Regions from separate parts of the Mesorhizobium sp. GW821-FHT04C10 genome, predicted to be linked through region 2. Evidence: predicted binding sites of a transcription regulator. Region 2 holds the regulator's gene; each other region holds the start of a gene.
What was found. Region 2 encodes LexA, which represses DNA repair genes until DNA is damaged. Its sites were predicted from a motif close to TGTTCNNNNTGTGTTCNG; they were not measured.
Positions count from the first base shown of each region.

Region 1: AC07UC_RS27685 (2'-5' RNA ligase family protein) is a predicted target of LexA. The motif match lies at 2,324-2,341, and genes of this name have one in related genera.
Region 3: AC07UC_RS03335 (DNA recombination protein RmuC) is a predicted target of LexA. The motif match lies at 1,899-1,916, and genes of this name have one in related genera.

Region 1 is NZ_JBWKTL010000001.1:5,671,478-5,675,707, forward strand. It holds gene AC07UC_RS27665 (ArsC family reductase) at 1-63, opposite strand, end outside; gene AC07UC_RS27670 (ArsR/SmtB family transcription factor) at 233-589, shown strand; gene AC07UC_RS27675 (SRPBCC family protein) at 586-1,065, shown strand; gene AC07UC_RS27680 (SnoaL-like domain-containing protein) at 1,161-1,514, opposite strand; gene AC07UC_RS27685 (2'-5' RNA ligase family protein) at 1,645-2,283, opposite strand; gene AC07UC_RS27690 (ABC transporter ATP-binding protein) at 2,423-3,508, opposite strand; gene AC07UC_RS27695 (cupin domain-containing protein) at 3,498-4,106, opposite strand.
Region 2 is NZ_JBWKTL010000001.1:4,449,607-4,453,836, forward strand. It holds gene AC07UC_RS21555 (ComEC/Rec2 family competence protein) at 1-1,927, shown strand, start outside; gene lexA (transcriptional repressor LexA) at 1,921-2,658, opposite strand; gene AC07UC_RS21565 (threonine ammonia-lyase) at 3,010-3,984, opposite strand; gene AC07UC_RS21570 (GntR family transcriptional regulator) at 3,981-4,230, opposite strand, start outside.
Region 3 is NZ_JBWKTL010000001.1:711,730-715,959, reverse strand. It holds gene AC07UC_RS03350 (GNAT family N-acetyltransferase) at 1-297, opposite strand, end outside; gene fmt (methionyl-tRNA formyltransferase) at 294-1,247, opposite strand; gene def (peptide deformylase) at 1,252-1,782, opposite strand; gene AC07UC_RS03335 (DNA recombination protein RmuC) at 1,949-3,220, shown strand; gene AC07UC_RS03330 (class I SAM-dependent methyltransferase) at 3,335-4,147, opposite strand; gene AC07UC_RS03325 (GFA family protein) at 4,223-4,230, opposite strand, start outside.

The DNA.
Region 1 (4,230 bases), 1.2 Mb from region 2:
CAGCCAGACGCGCGCCTTCTTGACCGTGTCGCATGTGGTAATGCCGTAGATCGTAGTCGTCAAAGCGCGTTTCCCTTGGGCTGGCGGTCGAATCCGCCCCACAACCTAAAACCGCCCTTCCCGCATTGCCAGCGCCCAGGCCCGTAACCGCGGAATTTTTGGGGCTTGCCAATACTAAGGAATTTTCCTAAGTATTTTTAGGCCGCTTTTGACAGCGCCTCAGGATCGATCAATGACAAGCCTCCAGACCGCCAATCCGAGCCTCCCGCCGATCGACGGCATCTTCCGCGCGCTTGCCGATCCGACGCGGCGCCGTGTCGTCGAGCGGCTGAACCGCAGCCCGGCCTCGGTCAGCGAACTGGCGCAGCCTTTCGAGATGGCCCTGCCCTCCTTCATCGAACATCTCAAGGTGCTGGAAGGCTGCGGGCTGGTGCGATCGGAAAAGATCGGCCGCACCCGGACCTACCAACTGGCACCCGAGCCCCTGAAGCTCGCCGAAAACTGGCTGGCCGAACAGCGGACACTGTGGGAACGCCGCCTCGACCAGTTCGACGCCTATGTGATGACCCTCAAGGAGCAGGAAAAATGAGCTATCCCTTCAAGCCCGATCCCAGGCTGGACCTCGTGCTGGAGCGCGTCATCGATGCGCCGCGCGAATTGCTGTGGCGGGCGTGGACGAAGCCGGAGCATGTCAAGCAATGGTTCACGCCGAAGCCGTGGATGATCACCGACTGCGAGATCGATCTCAAGCCAGGCGGGTTGTTCAGGACACGCATGCAGTCGCCCGACGGAAAGGAGGTCAACGACCGCCGCTGCTGCTATCTCGACATTGTGCCGAACGAGCGGCTGGTGTGGACGGATGCGCTGCTGCCGGGCTATCGGCCGTCAGGCGAGCCCTTCATCACCGCGGTCATTTCCCTCCAGCCCGATGGCCGGGGCACGCGCTACACCGCCACCGCCATCCACCGCGACGAGGTGACCCGCAACAATCACGAGGAGATGGGCTTCTTCGATGGCTGGGGCACGGTGGCCGACCAGCTTGCCCAGTATGTGAAGACGATTTGAGCCTCTCACATGGCGGCCAGGACGGATGTCCCGGCCGCCATGCTTGTTTCTCGAAGCGAAGAGCCTGCTCCGAAGTCGGAGGTATCTCTGCTGCCTCAGTAGTAAAAGCGCTCTTCGGTGATCTTGCCGTTCTTGACCGTGTACAGGCCAACCTCATCCATGGTGACGCGCTCGCCGGTGGCCTTGGGCGTTACGTCGAACTTGAAGCGCACCGCGAACTGGTCGCCGTTGACATAAGGACCCTCGACCGAGCCACCATGGACCTCGTGGTTCTCTTGCCACCATTGGCCCTTTTGCTTGAGAGCCTCTTTGCCATGGGCCACCGCCATCGGCCCCTCCATGGCTTCGTAGCTGACGATATCGTCGGCGTTGTATTTCTCGCCAGCACCGGCGTGATCACCCTGCTGGAGCAGCTCGGTGAAATCCTTGGCAATTTCCGCGATAGTCATTTTGTGTTCCTCCTGTTCAGACGCACTCGAAGTAGGGAACCGCTTGCCGGCCCGCCACCCTTGCTCGCATGACAGCTGACAAGCTGTGTCAGGACGATCGATATAGCGCGGCTGTGTGACGATGATTTTCTCACATACCGGCCAGGGAATCGTCCTGACCGGTCAATTGCCAACGTCCACATTCATCGTAAACGCCCTTGCCGATGAGACTGTGGATCAGCACAAAATCCCGCACCAACCAGTTGACTGGATTAATGGTCCGTTCGCGGATTTTGGGCACACGCGCTTCATCTCGAAGCAGCGTGACATGCGGTTCAATGGACTTTGTGAGAAAGCATTTCAACGGGCTGTCGGAAATCAGCGCAGTAAGCTTGCGCCAGAATTCTTGTAGCGCCGGATTGCTGCCACTGCCGCCGCGCAGAACAAGCGAACCACCGCCAAAAGCCGACAAGCGATCGAAGGAAACCTCGAAAGGTTTTGCAACGATCATCGAGCCTATACGGCAGGCGGTTTCGACCAACTCCTTCGGAAACCCGTCATGGTCGCCGAGACCGACGAGCGAGATATGGATGTGATTTTCCGGAACAAACCAGCCTTGCAGCCCCAGCTCGCGATCCAGGGCGACGGCCTTCCGCGCGAGAGGGGCGGCAATAGCGTTCTCGGCAAGGACGGCGAAGAATATCCGGTCGTCGAAATGTCGCTCGAACTCTTCCCATTGGAAAAAGGTCTGGCCGTTCCTGGCGGTTCCGAATGCAGGTTGCCCACTCATAACTGAACTCGACCGGCAAATTGTATCCGATCGGAAATTTTAGAACAAAAAGAGAACACGTCAAGCGAAAACGGATGGACACCGGTCCTTCCAGCATGTACCCGCGCAACTGTGCGGCGACCTTGCGAAGCCGGTCAGGCTAGCCCGGCAACATAGGGCAGTTGGCGCCACGGCGCAGGCTGATATGCGCCACGTCGCCGACGCTGAATTGAAAGCCCTCGGCCTGGCGCGGGGCATCGATGACAACAGGCGCGCCTTTTTCGAGTTCGGCATGCAGGCGCAGCGTGCGGCCGTGAAAGACGATGCTGTTGACACGTGCCGGCGCCGTGTCGGGCGCGGCCTCGGTCGTCGCCAGCAGATCCTCCGGACGCACGCCGATGGTGCGCACCTCGCCTTCGCCGGGTGACTGGCCGGTTTCGGAAATGGCCTCCAGCGGCAAGGTGCCGGCGGTGAAACGCAGTCGATCGCCATCGCGGCCGACAAAACGTGATTGCAGGAGATTCATAGTGCCGATGAAGCTCGCCACGAACTTGGTTGCGGGCCGATCATAGAGGGTCGCCGGCGGCGCGATCTGCTCGATGCGGCCCTTGTTCATGACGACGATGCGGTCGGAGATCGACAGCGCCTCGGTCTGGTCGTGGGTGACCATCACGAAGGTGGTACCAAGCCGCGACTGCAGCCGCTTCAACTCGACTTGCATCTGTTCGCGCAGATGCGCGTCCAACGCCGACAGCGGCTCGTCGAGCAGGAGCACGCGCGGCTCGCAGACGATGGCGCGGGCGAGCGCGACGCGCTGGCGCTGGCCGCCCGACAGTTCCAGGACGCGAGCGCGAAGCTTGTCGGCGAGACCGACCATCTCCAGGGCTTCGCCGACGCGCTTCGCCTGCTCGGCGCCGGACAGTTTGCGCAACGACAGGCCGAAGCCGACATTTTCGGCGACGTTCATATGCGGAAACAGCGCATAGTCCTGGAACACGGTGTTGACCGGCCGGTCGAAGGGCCGAAGGGCAGTGATGTCACGACCGTCGAGCAAGACCTTGCCGCTCGACGGGCTTTCGAAGCCGGCAATGACACGCAGGCTGGTGGTCTTGCCACAGCCGGACGGCCCGAGCAGCGTGATGAATTCGCCGCTGACAATGTCGAGATCGACGGCATCGAGCCCGACGATGCCACCTGGAAAAACCTTGGAAACCGCCTGCAGCCGGACGAGTGGATCAGGCGCCATCGCGAACCTCGGACGGCTTCGTGGTGTTGACCCATAGGATCTGGCACTGCTCTGCGCCGGGATTGCGGAAGGCGTGCAAAAGCGTGCTCTTGAAAGCGAAACTGTCGCCGGTCTTCAGCCCGTATCTTGTCGAATCCACCACCAGTTCGACCTCGCCCGAAAGCACGTAGCCGAATTCATGGCCGGCATGGGCGTAGGCTTCCGCCGTGCCGCCACCGGCTTCCACGGTCACCAGCATGCCGGTCAGCGTCGCGCCGGGCGGCGATAGCAGTGCCTTGGCGATGCCTTCGGATTTCACCGGAATCGCGCGGCGGCTGTTGGCGCGCACGCAATAGAGATCGTTGACGGCCTCGTTGCCGTCGGCGATCAGCGCCGAAGGCTCGATGTCCAGCGCGGCGGCGAGCGGCCAGATTACCTTGACCCGCAACGAGGACATGCCGCGCTCGATCTGGCTGAGCGCGCCGATCGACACGCCTGCCCTTGCGGCCAGTTCGGCCAGCGACAGGCGGCGCTCGAGCCTGAGCGCCCGCACGCGCCGGCCGACCCGCACATCGGCATCGTCCTTCGGCTTCTCCGCCGCTTCGTCAAGAACATCCATGCATTCGTCCTCGTTTGCTTCTTCCTTCTCCCCTTGTGGGAGAAGGTGGATCGGCGCGTAGCGCCGAGACGGATGAGGGGTGGGTGACGGATCACCGTCGGTGCCAAGCTGGAGCACCCCTCAT
Region 2 (4,230 bases):
AGTGACCGGCCGCGTCGTCTCGCTCGACCGCATGGAGACCGGCCGCATCCGGTTGACCATAGACGTGACGTCGACGGCGCGGCCAAAACTGCGTTACGCACCGGAAAGGGTCCGGCTCTCGGCGCGCAAGATACCTGACGACATGACCGCCGGCTCGCTGATATCGGGCTATGCCAAACTGCTGCCGCCGACCGGTCCGGTGCGGCCGGACAGCTACGATTTCTCCTTCGACAGCTACTTTGCCGGCATCGGTGGCAGCGGCTTCTTTCTCGGCAATCCAAGAATCGTCACCGCCGACGACGATGAGATGCCGCTGTCTGCCCGCCTGTTTTCAGGGATAGAAAATGCCCGCGAAGCCATCGCCGACCATATCAGGAGCGTTGTTGGCGGTGCCGAAGGTGAGATCGCGGCAGCGCTGATCGTTGGCGTGCGCGCCGGCATTCCCAATGAAATCAACGAAGCGATGCGGCGCACCGGCATCTATCACATCATCTCCATTTCGGGACTGCATATGGCGCTGGTCGCCGGCACCATCATGGGTCTGCTGCGCGGTGCCTTCGCGCTGTTCCCGGATTTCTCCGCACGCCGGCCGGTGAAGAAATATGCGGCCGCCGCGGCACTGTTCTCGATCGCCGCCTACCTCATCATCTCAGGCGTCGTCGTTGCAGCCGAGCGCAGTTTCATCATGCTGGCGGTGATGCTGATTGCCGTATTGTTCGATCGCGCGGCGCTGACCATGCGCAATCTGGCGATCTCGGCGATCGCCGTCATCGTGGTGTCGCCGCACGAAGTTGTCGGCCCGAGCTTCCAGATGTCGTTCGCCGCAACGGCCGCGCTGGTCGGCGCCTATGCCGGCTGGGCGGATCACCGTGCGGGAAAGGCAAGACCGCCACCGCCAAAGCGGTCCCTGCCGGGGTTCCTGACGCGAAGATTCCTGCTGGCGACGGGCGGGTTGGCGATGACCTCCATCATTGCCGGCTGCGCCACGGCGCTGTTTGCCATCTGGCATTTCCAGCGTGTGTCACCGCTCAGCCTGTTCGCCAATCTCGCCGTCATGCCTATCGTGTCACTGATTGTCATGCCTTTCGCTGTTCTCAGTTCTCTTGCGATGCCCTTTGGTGCCGATGGTCCCTTTCTCTACGTGATGGGCAAGGGCCTGACCGTGATGATCTCCATATCGGCGTGGATATCGGAACGCTCCCCCGTCGATGCGATCGGGCTGATTTCACAACACTCCGTGCTGCTGGTGACGATTGCCCTGGTCATCGCGACGATGGCGACGACATGGCTGCGGCTCGCGGCAGTGCCATTCGCGCTCGCCGGCCTGTTGACCGTGTCTGATACGCGCATGCCGGATGTGCTGATCTCCGAAGACGCGCGGCTGGTCGCGGTGCCGATCGGCGGTGGCGAACTCGCGGTCAGCCGAGCTCGGCCGAACGAATTCACCGTCGACAATTGGAATCGCGCGTTGGTGTCCGAAACCATTGTCACACCGGAGATGTTCAACAAGGCGGACGGGCAATTCGACATTGCCGATGTCGTCAATCTACCGCCAGGGGCACCGTTCTACTGCACGGAAGGCATCTGTCTCGCCCGGCATCCGTCTGGCGCGATCATCGCGCATGTCGAAGACCGCAAGGCTACCTGGAAGGCCTGCGGCTTCGCCGACCTGATCGTTGTCAATGACGCGACGGGCTACGATGCCTGCCACAACCCGCTGGTCCTCGTCATCACCAAGCGGCAACTTGCACGCAAGGGCAGTGCCGCCGTCTTCTTTGACCGCCAATCGGCGACCGGTCCGCCAACCGTCAGCTTCGCCGTGGACGGGCCGTATCGGCCCTGGCACGAGCAACGAAAGTTTTCGCGTGAGGCGAGGGGGCTGCCACCCTATCAAAAAGCCGAAACGCCGGCTGCTCCTGCTCAGTAGCGCCTGATCAGCCCGACCAGCTTGCCTTGCACCTTGACCCTATCCGGCCCGAAAATGCGTGTCTCGTAGGCCGGGTTGGCGGCCTCAAGGGCAATCGAGGCGCCCTTGCGGCGGAACCGTTTCAAGGTCGCTTCCTCCTCGTCGACCAGCGCCACGACGATCTCGCCCGGGCTCGCCGTATCGGCGTTGCGGATAATGACCGTGTCGCCATCGAAGATGCCGGCCTCGATCATCGAGTCGCCCTTGACCTCCAGCGCATAGTGCTCGCCACCCATGATCATGTCCGGCGGCACCGAGATCGAATGCGTCTGATGCTGGATCGCATCGATCGGCACGCCGGCGGCGATACGGCCCATCACCGGGATCGACACGGCGGAGACCGCGTCGTCGTCATTGCCGGCAGAAGGCAAGCGCGACGGCGCCGGCTTGATCTGGCGGCCGAGGCCGCCTTGACCGAGACTGCCCTGAATGACACTCGGCGAGAATTTCTTTGCGGCGTTGAGGCCGGGCGCGATCGAATCCGGCAGCCGCAGCACTTCCAATGCCCGCGCCCGGTTGGGCAGCCGCCTGATAAAGCCGCGTTCCTCCAGTGCCGTGATCAGGCGATGGATCCCTGACTTGGAGGCGAGATCGAGCGCTTCCTTCATCTCGTCAAAGGAGGGCGGGATACCGCTTTCCTTCAGCCGTTCATGGATGAACATCAGAAGTTCATGTTGCTTGCGCGTCAGCATGGCGCCCCCCAGGCATTGAACGAAGGGTGTGAATCGGAATCGAAAAACAAACCCAGAACAAACACTATCTGTTCCAGTTGTGTTCCGCAACTGTTTAAAGTTTAGTGAATTTGTTAAGGCATCTGAAATTATCCGCTGCCGGCAGTGGGCAGCAATCGACCACCTCCGCGCCAAGGCGAGCATTGAAATCATTTTGGTTAATGGCCTGTGGTCCACCCTCTTGTCCCGCTTGGCATCAGCGTTTGAAGGGCATTCACAGGGCGGATTGCAGGGGCCAATCGATCCATTTCGAGCGGAACGAAACGAAATCAAAACGCCAACAATCGCTGGCTATCCGGGGATAGAACGCGTTCAGGCTTCCGGCATCGCTCCGCCCAGAATCTGCGCATAGGCGCCGGCATCGATATTGCCGCCGGAGATAACGCAGACGACGTTGCCGGTTGCCCGCTCGCTGCGGAGCGCGGCGGCGAGCGAGGCGGCACCCGCGCCTTCGGCCACGATCTTTGCCTTCGAGAACAACAGGCGCATCGCTTCCGTGACCTGATCGAGGCTGACGGCAATGGCGCCGTCGATAGACTGGCTTGCCAATGGCCATAGGCCGGGCACCAGCGATGGGCCGCCTATGCTCTTGATGAAGGAGGGGCGCGTCTCGATCTCGACAATGCGTCCGGCCGCCAGCGCCGCCGTGACCGGAGCCGCATTCTCATCCTCGACGGCGAAGACCTTCGTCTGGCTCCGCATCGCCTTGACCGCACTGGCGACACCGGTTGTCATGCTCCCTCCGCCATAAGGTGTCAGGACGCAATCGACCTCGGGCAGATCTTCGGCGATCTCGAGGCCAATGGTCGCGTTGCCGGCAAGCACCGCCTGGTCGGTGACCGGGTTCACCAGGAGTTCCGCGCCCTCCGGCCGCTCCGTTCCGATGATGTGGCGCCACCATGTCTCGTGCGAGACGAAGCGCACGTCGCCACCAAGGCCGCGGACCCCGTCGATCTTGGTCTGGGGTGCATCGGCATACATGTAGGCGGCCACCGGAACGCCAAGCGCCCGTGCCGCCCAGGCCATTCCGTAGGCCATGTTGCCGGAACTGATGGTCGCAACGCCATGCCTGAGTTCATCGGCATCGCGGCAGAGCAAGGCATTGAGCGCCGGCCTGATCTTGAAGGCGCCAATGGGCGACAATGTCTCGAGCTTGAGGAATATCCGCTGATCGGCACGACCGAGATCGAGGCGCAGCAGCGGCGTGCGCGGCAACCAGGCGGCCAGCCTGTCACGGGCCGCGACCACCTCATCGAGAGTCGGACGTCGCGGAAGCGCTGAAGTCATCCCGAAATTGCCTTCAGGCTGCCGGCGCGTGCGGTGTAGTTGTTCGCGCCGCCGTCCTCGCTGTGAACGTAGACATGCAGCGTGTAGCCGATATGCGCCGTCATCAGCGCCTTTGCCCGCTCGACATCGCGATCGAGGGCCGCTTCCATGATCGCGGTGTGATGCTCGATCGCGATCGCCTCGCGCAGGGCGTCCATTGCCTCGCCATAGCCATCCTTGAGGCCGGCGGCCGCCCGCAATGTCGGC
Region 3 (4,230 bases), 3.7 Mb from region 2:
CTCGCGGATCAGCGCGCCGCCAATTCCGCTGCCATGGAACGAAGGCTCCACCGCCAGCGGCGCCAGCGCCACGGCCGCGAGACTCTTGCCGCCATTCTGGACGAAGAGCCGTGAAAACAGGATATGGCCGACCACCTGGCCGTCTTCTTCCGCCACCAGTTCGACCACGGCGTCGCCGCCGGTCACCAGTGCGTCGACCAAGCCGGCCTCCGCCTGCTGGCCGAAAGCGTGTTCCTCGACGAGGCGGATGGCCTCGCGATCCCGCGGCGTCGCCGCGCGTATCGACATCATGCTCATGAGAACTTCATTCCTTTAACAATCTTGGCTCCGCGCAGGAATTCCGACGCGGCGGCGGGCTTTCCGCCCGCACGTTGAACTTCGACCAGTCTGATCGCGCCTGCGCCGCAGGCGACCGTCAGCCGGTCATCGAGAATTCCTCCCGACTCGCCCAGATCTTCCGAAAGCGACAGACCTTCGGATAGCGTCGAGCGAAGCAGTTTCAGCCGCTCCATGCGGCCGCCAATGTCAATTTCGGACCAGGCGCCGGGAAAGGGCGACAGGCCACGAAGGTGGTTATGGACCTCGACGGCAGGCCGTGTCCAATCCACACGCGTCTCGGATTTATCGATTTTTCTGGCGTAAGTCACCCCGTCAGCCGCTTGCGCGGTAAATGTCAGGGTGTTCTCTTCCAGCCGCGCCAGCGCTTCCACGATCAGGGCGGCACCGACACTCATCAACCGATCATGCAGATCGCCGGCTGTCATATCGGGATCGATGGCGCATTTTTCAAGCAATCCCACCGGACCGGTGTCGAGACCCTCTCCCATGCGCATCACCATCATGCCGCTTTCCAGGTCTCCCGCCATGATGGCGCGCTGGATGGGGGCGGCACCGCGCCAGCGCGGCAAGAGCGATGCATGGCCGTTGACGCAGCCGAGCCGGGGGGCGTCGAGAACAGCCTTCGGCAGCAGCAATCCATAGGCGACGACCACGGCGATATCGGCCCGCAAGTCACGGAAAGTGGTTCGCTCGGCCTCGGCCTTGAGGGAGGCCGGCGTGCGTACCTCGATGCCAAGCCGCTCGGCCTCGCGCTGCACCGGCGAGGGTGTCAGCTCCAGCCCGCGCCGGCCGGCCGCGCGAGGCGGCTGCGTGTAGACGGCGGAAATCTCATGTCCGGCCTCGGCAATCGCGCGCAGCGTCGGCACCGAAAATTCCGGCGTGCCCATGAAGATGACGCGAAGGGGCATTCCCCTATCCCACCAGCTTGCCCGGCGCCTTGTCCTTGGCGAGCTTCTTGAATTTCTTCACCACCATGTCGCGCTTCAGCTTCGAGATGTGGTCGATGAACAGCACCCCGTTGAGATGGTCGATCTCGTGCTGCAGGCAGGTCGCCATCAGACCCTCGGCCTCCATCTCCTGCAGCTTGCCGTCGCGGTCGAGATATTTCACCCGCACGGAAGCCGGGCGTTCGACCTCGGCGTAATAGTCGGGGATGGACAGGCAGCCTTCCTCGTAGATGGAGCGCTGATCGGCGCTTTCGAGGATCTCCGGATTGATGAAGACATGCGGCGCCGGCGTTTCGTCTTCCTTGGCGAGGTCGATCACAAGCATGCGCAACGGCTCGCCGATCTGGATTGCCGCCAGCCCGATGCCGGGCGCGTCATACATGGTCGCCAGCATGTCGTCGGCCAGTTTGCGCAACGGCGCGTCGACGCGCTCCACCGGCTTCGAAACCTGGCGCAGGATGGGATCGGGTAGGATGATGAGCGGCTTGATCGGCATGGCGTCCCACGTAAGACGTCCAGCGAAAAGCGTCAACCGGTGGGCTTCATAAAGCAATTCCAGGAAAAGTGTTAAGCGGTTTTCCGTTCGGAATTGCGCCAGAACAAAGAGATTCTCGTTCACGTTTTGATCTGTGCCAGCCCCACGAATCGGCTATGCTGTCCACATGAATGATCTGAGCACCATCCTTTCCGAGCCCGTCGCCCGGCTTGGCGCCTCGACAATCACGCTCGGCCACGCTCTGGGCTTCGGCGCCTTGTTGTTTTTCGGTCTCTTCGTGGCGCTGGTCGTCGCGCTGTGGCGGTCGGCCAAGGCGCGCGCCGTCGCTGCCGCGGAAGCCGCCGACCATGCCCGCGACGCCGAGGCGCGGATGGCCGGCATCTTACAAAGCCAGGCCGAGATGCAGGGCCGCATGGGCGCCATCGCCGAAGTGTTCGGCGCGCGCCAGGCGGAGTTGACGCAGTCGATCGGCCAGCGCCTCGACGCCATGACGGGCCGCATCGGCCAGACCATGACCGAGCAGACCAAATCCACGCATGAGAGCCTGGCCAAGCTGCAGGAGCGGCTGGCGGTCATCGATACCGCGCAAGGCAACATCCAGTCGCTTGCCGGCCAGGTCGTTCAGCTCCAGGCCATCCTCTCCAACAAGCAGACGCGCGGCGCCTTCGGCCAGTCGCGCATGGAGGCGATCGTTGCCGACGGCCTGCCGCATGGCGCCTATGAATTCCAAGCGACGCTGTCGAACGGCAGCCGGCCCGATTGCCTGGTCAAGATGCCGAACGGCGCGCCCTCGCTGGCCATCGATGCCAAGTTTCCCCTGGAAGCGTGGAACGCCATCCGCGCCGCCGATGGCGCCGACCTGCAGAAGGTCGCGTCCCAGGCCTTCCGCCGCGACATCGACATCCATGTCCGCGACATCTCCGAGAAGTATCTGATCCAGGGCGAGACGCAGGACACCGCCTTCATGTTCGTGCCGTCGGAATCGGTGTTCGCCGAGATCCACGAGAATTTCGAGGCGATCGTCCACAAGGCGCACCGCGCCCGCGTCGTCATCGTCTCGCCGTCGCTGCTGATGCTGTCGATCCAGGTCATCCAGGCGATCCTCAAGGACGCCCGCATGCGCGAACAGGCGCATCTGATCCAGGGCGAGGTGATCCGGCTGATGGAAGATGTCGCGCGCGTCGACGAGCGCGTGCGCAAGCTGCAGGGCCATTTCGGCCAGTCGGCCAAGGATATCGAGGACATACTGGTCTCGACATCGAAAGTGACCAAGCGCGGCCAGAAGATCGAGGCGCTGGAGTTCGGCGCCCAGGCCGAAGGCGATGCAGGCCCGGAGACGCCGTCCCGGGCACCGGCCGCGAAACTCGACCCCGGCCCGCGCGTTGCCGATTCAAAGACCGGGCAGCTCAGGCTGCGGGTCGTCGAAGGCGACGACTGAGCAAATAACTGCCTAGAGCAATTCCAGGAAAAGTGTGTAACGGTTTTCCGTCCGGAATTGCGTAAAAACAAATAGTTAGAGCGGTTCTGCGATTCCGTCAAACGCTGAACCGCTCTAGGCCACGGCGACGATGACGTGGGCTTGAATCTTGGCGGCAACCACACCGCTGCCATGCCTGGCCGCAATCGAGGATGCGGCATAGTCCGTTGCGGCGTCGAGTTTTCCCGGGTCCCTGGCCTCGATTTCGGTGCGAAGCACCGTTCCCTGGCAATAGGCAACGGCCGGAATGCGCGGCGAGGGTGCACGGCTTTGTTCGGCCCTCGTCTCGATCGCCACAGCGGAGAAGCCCGCCTGCTCAAGGTCTCCGCGGATCAATGCCGTATCGTGGTAGCCGTGCGGCGTGCGGGCCAGAAAGCGCGGTGGATCGTTCGGAAAAATCCTGGCCAGGGCATTCGTCACATCATCGGCAAACACGTTCTCTTCGATGCGATCCCATACGTTGAACAGAAAATGTCCGCCGGGCTTCAGCACCCGCCTTGCTTCGCGGTAAGCGGAGGGGCGGCTGGGAAAGAACATCGCGCCGAACTGGCAGCAAACGAGATCGAAGGTCGCATCTTCAAACGGCAGCGCCATGGCGTCGGCCTGGCGCCATTGGATGCGGCTGTCGGGAGCTTGTCGCGAAGCGGCATAGTCGAGCATCGGCTGGTTGAGGTCGGTCACGACATAGCTTGCGCCAGGAGACAGTCTTGGCGCCAATGCACGGGTGACAACCCCGGTGCCCGCGGCGACTTCCAACACGGCGCTGGGCGAAAAGGATGCTGCTTTTTGCGCAAGATCCGCGGCGAACGGCTCGAAAATCAACGGCACCATATAGCGGTCGTAGTTTTCCGGGATCGAGCCGGCAAACAACTTGTCCGTTTCCAGCATGGCTATCACCCGCCCGTTTGATGGCGAGCCAGGCTAGCACATAATTGCTGCCTTGGGCGGCTTTCGGCGCAGGGGCTACTGCT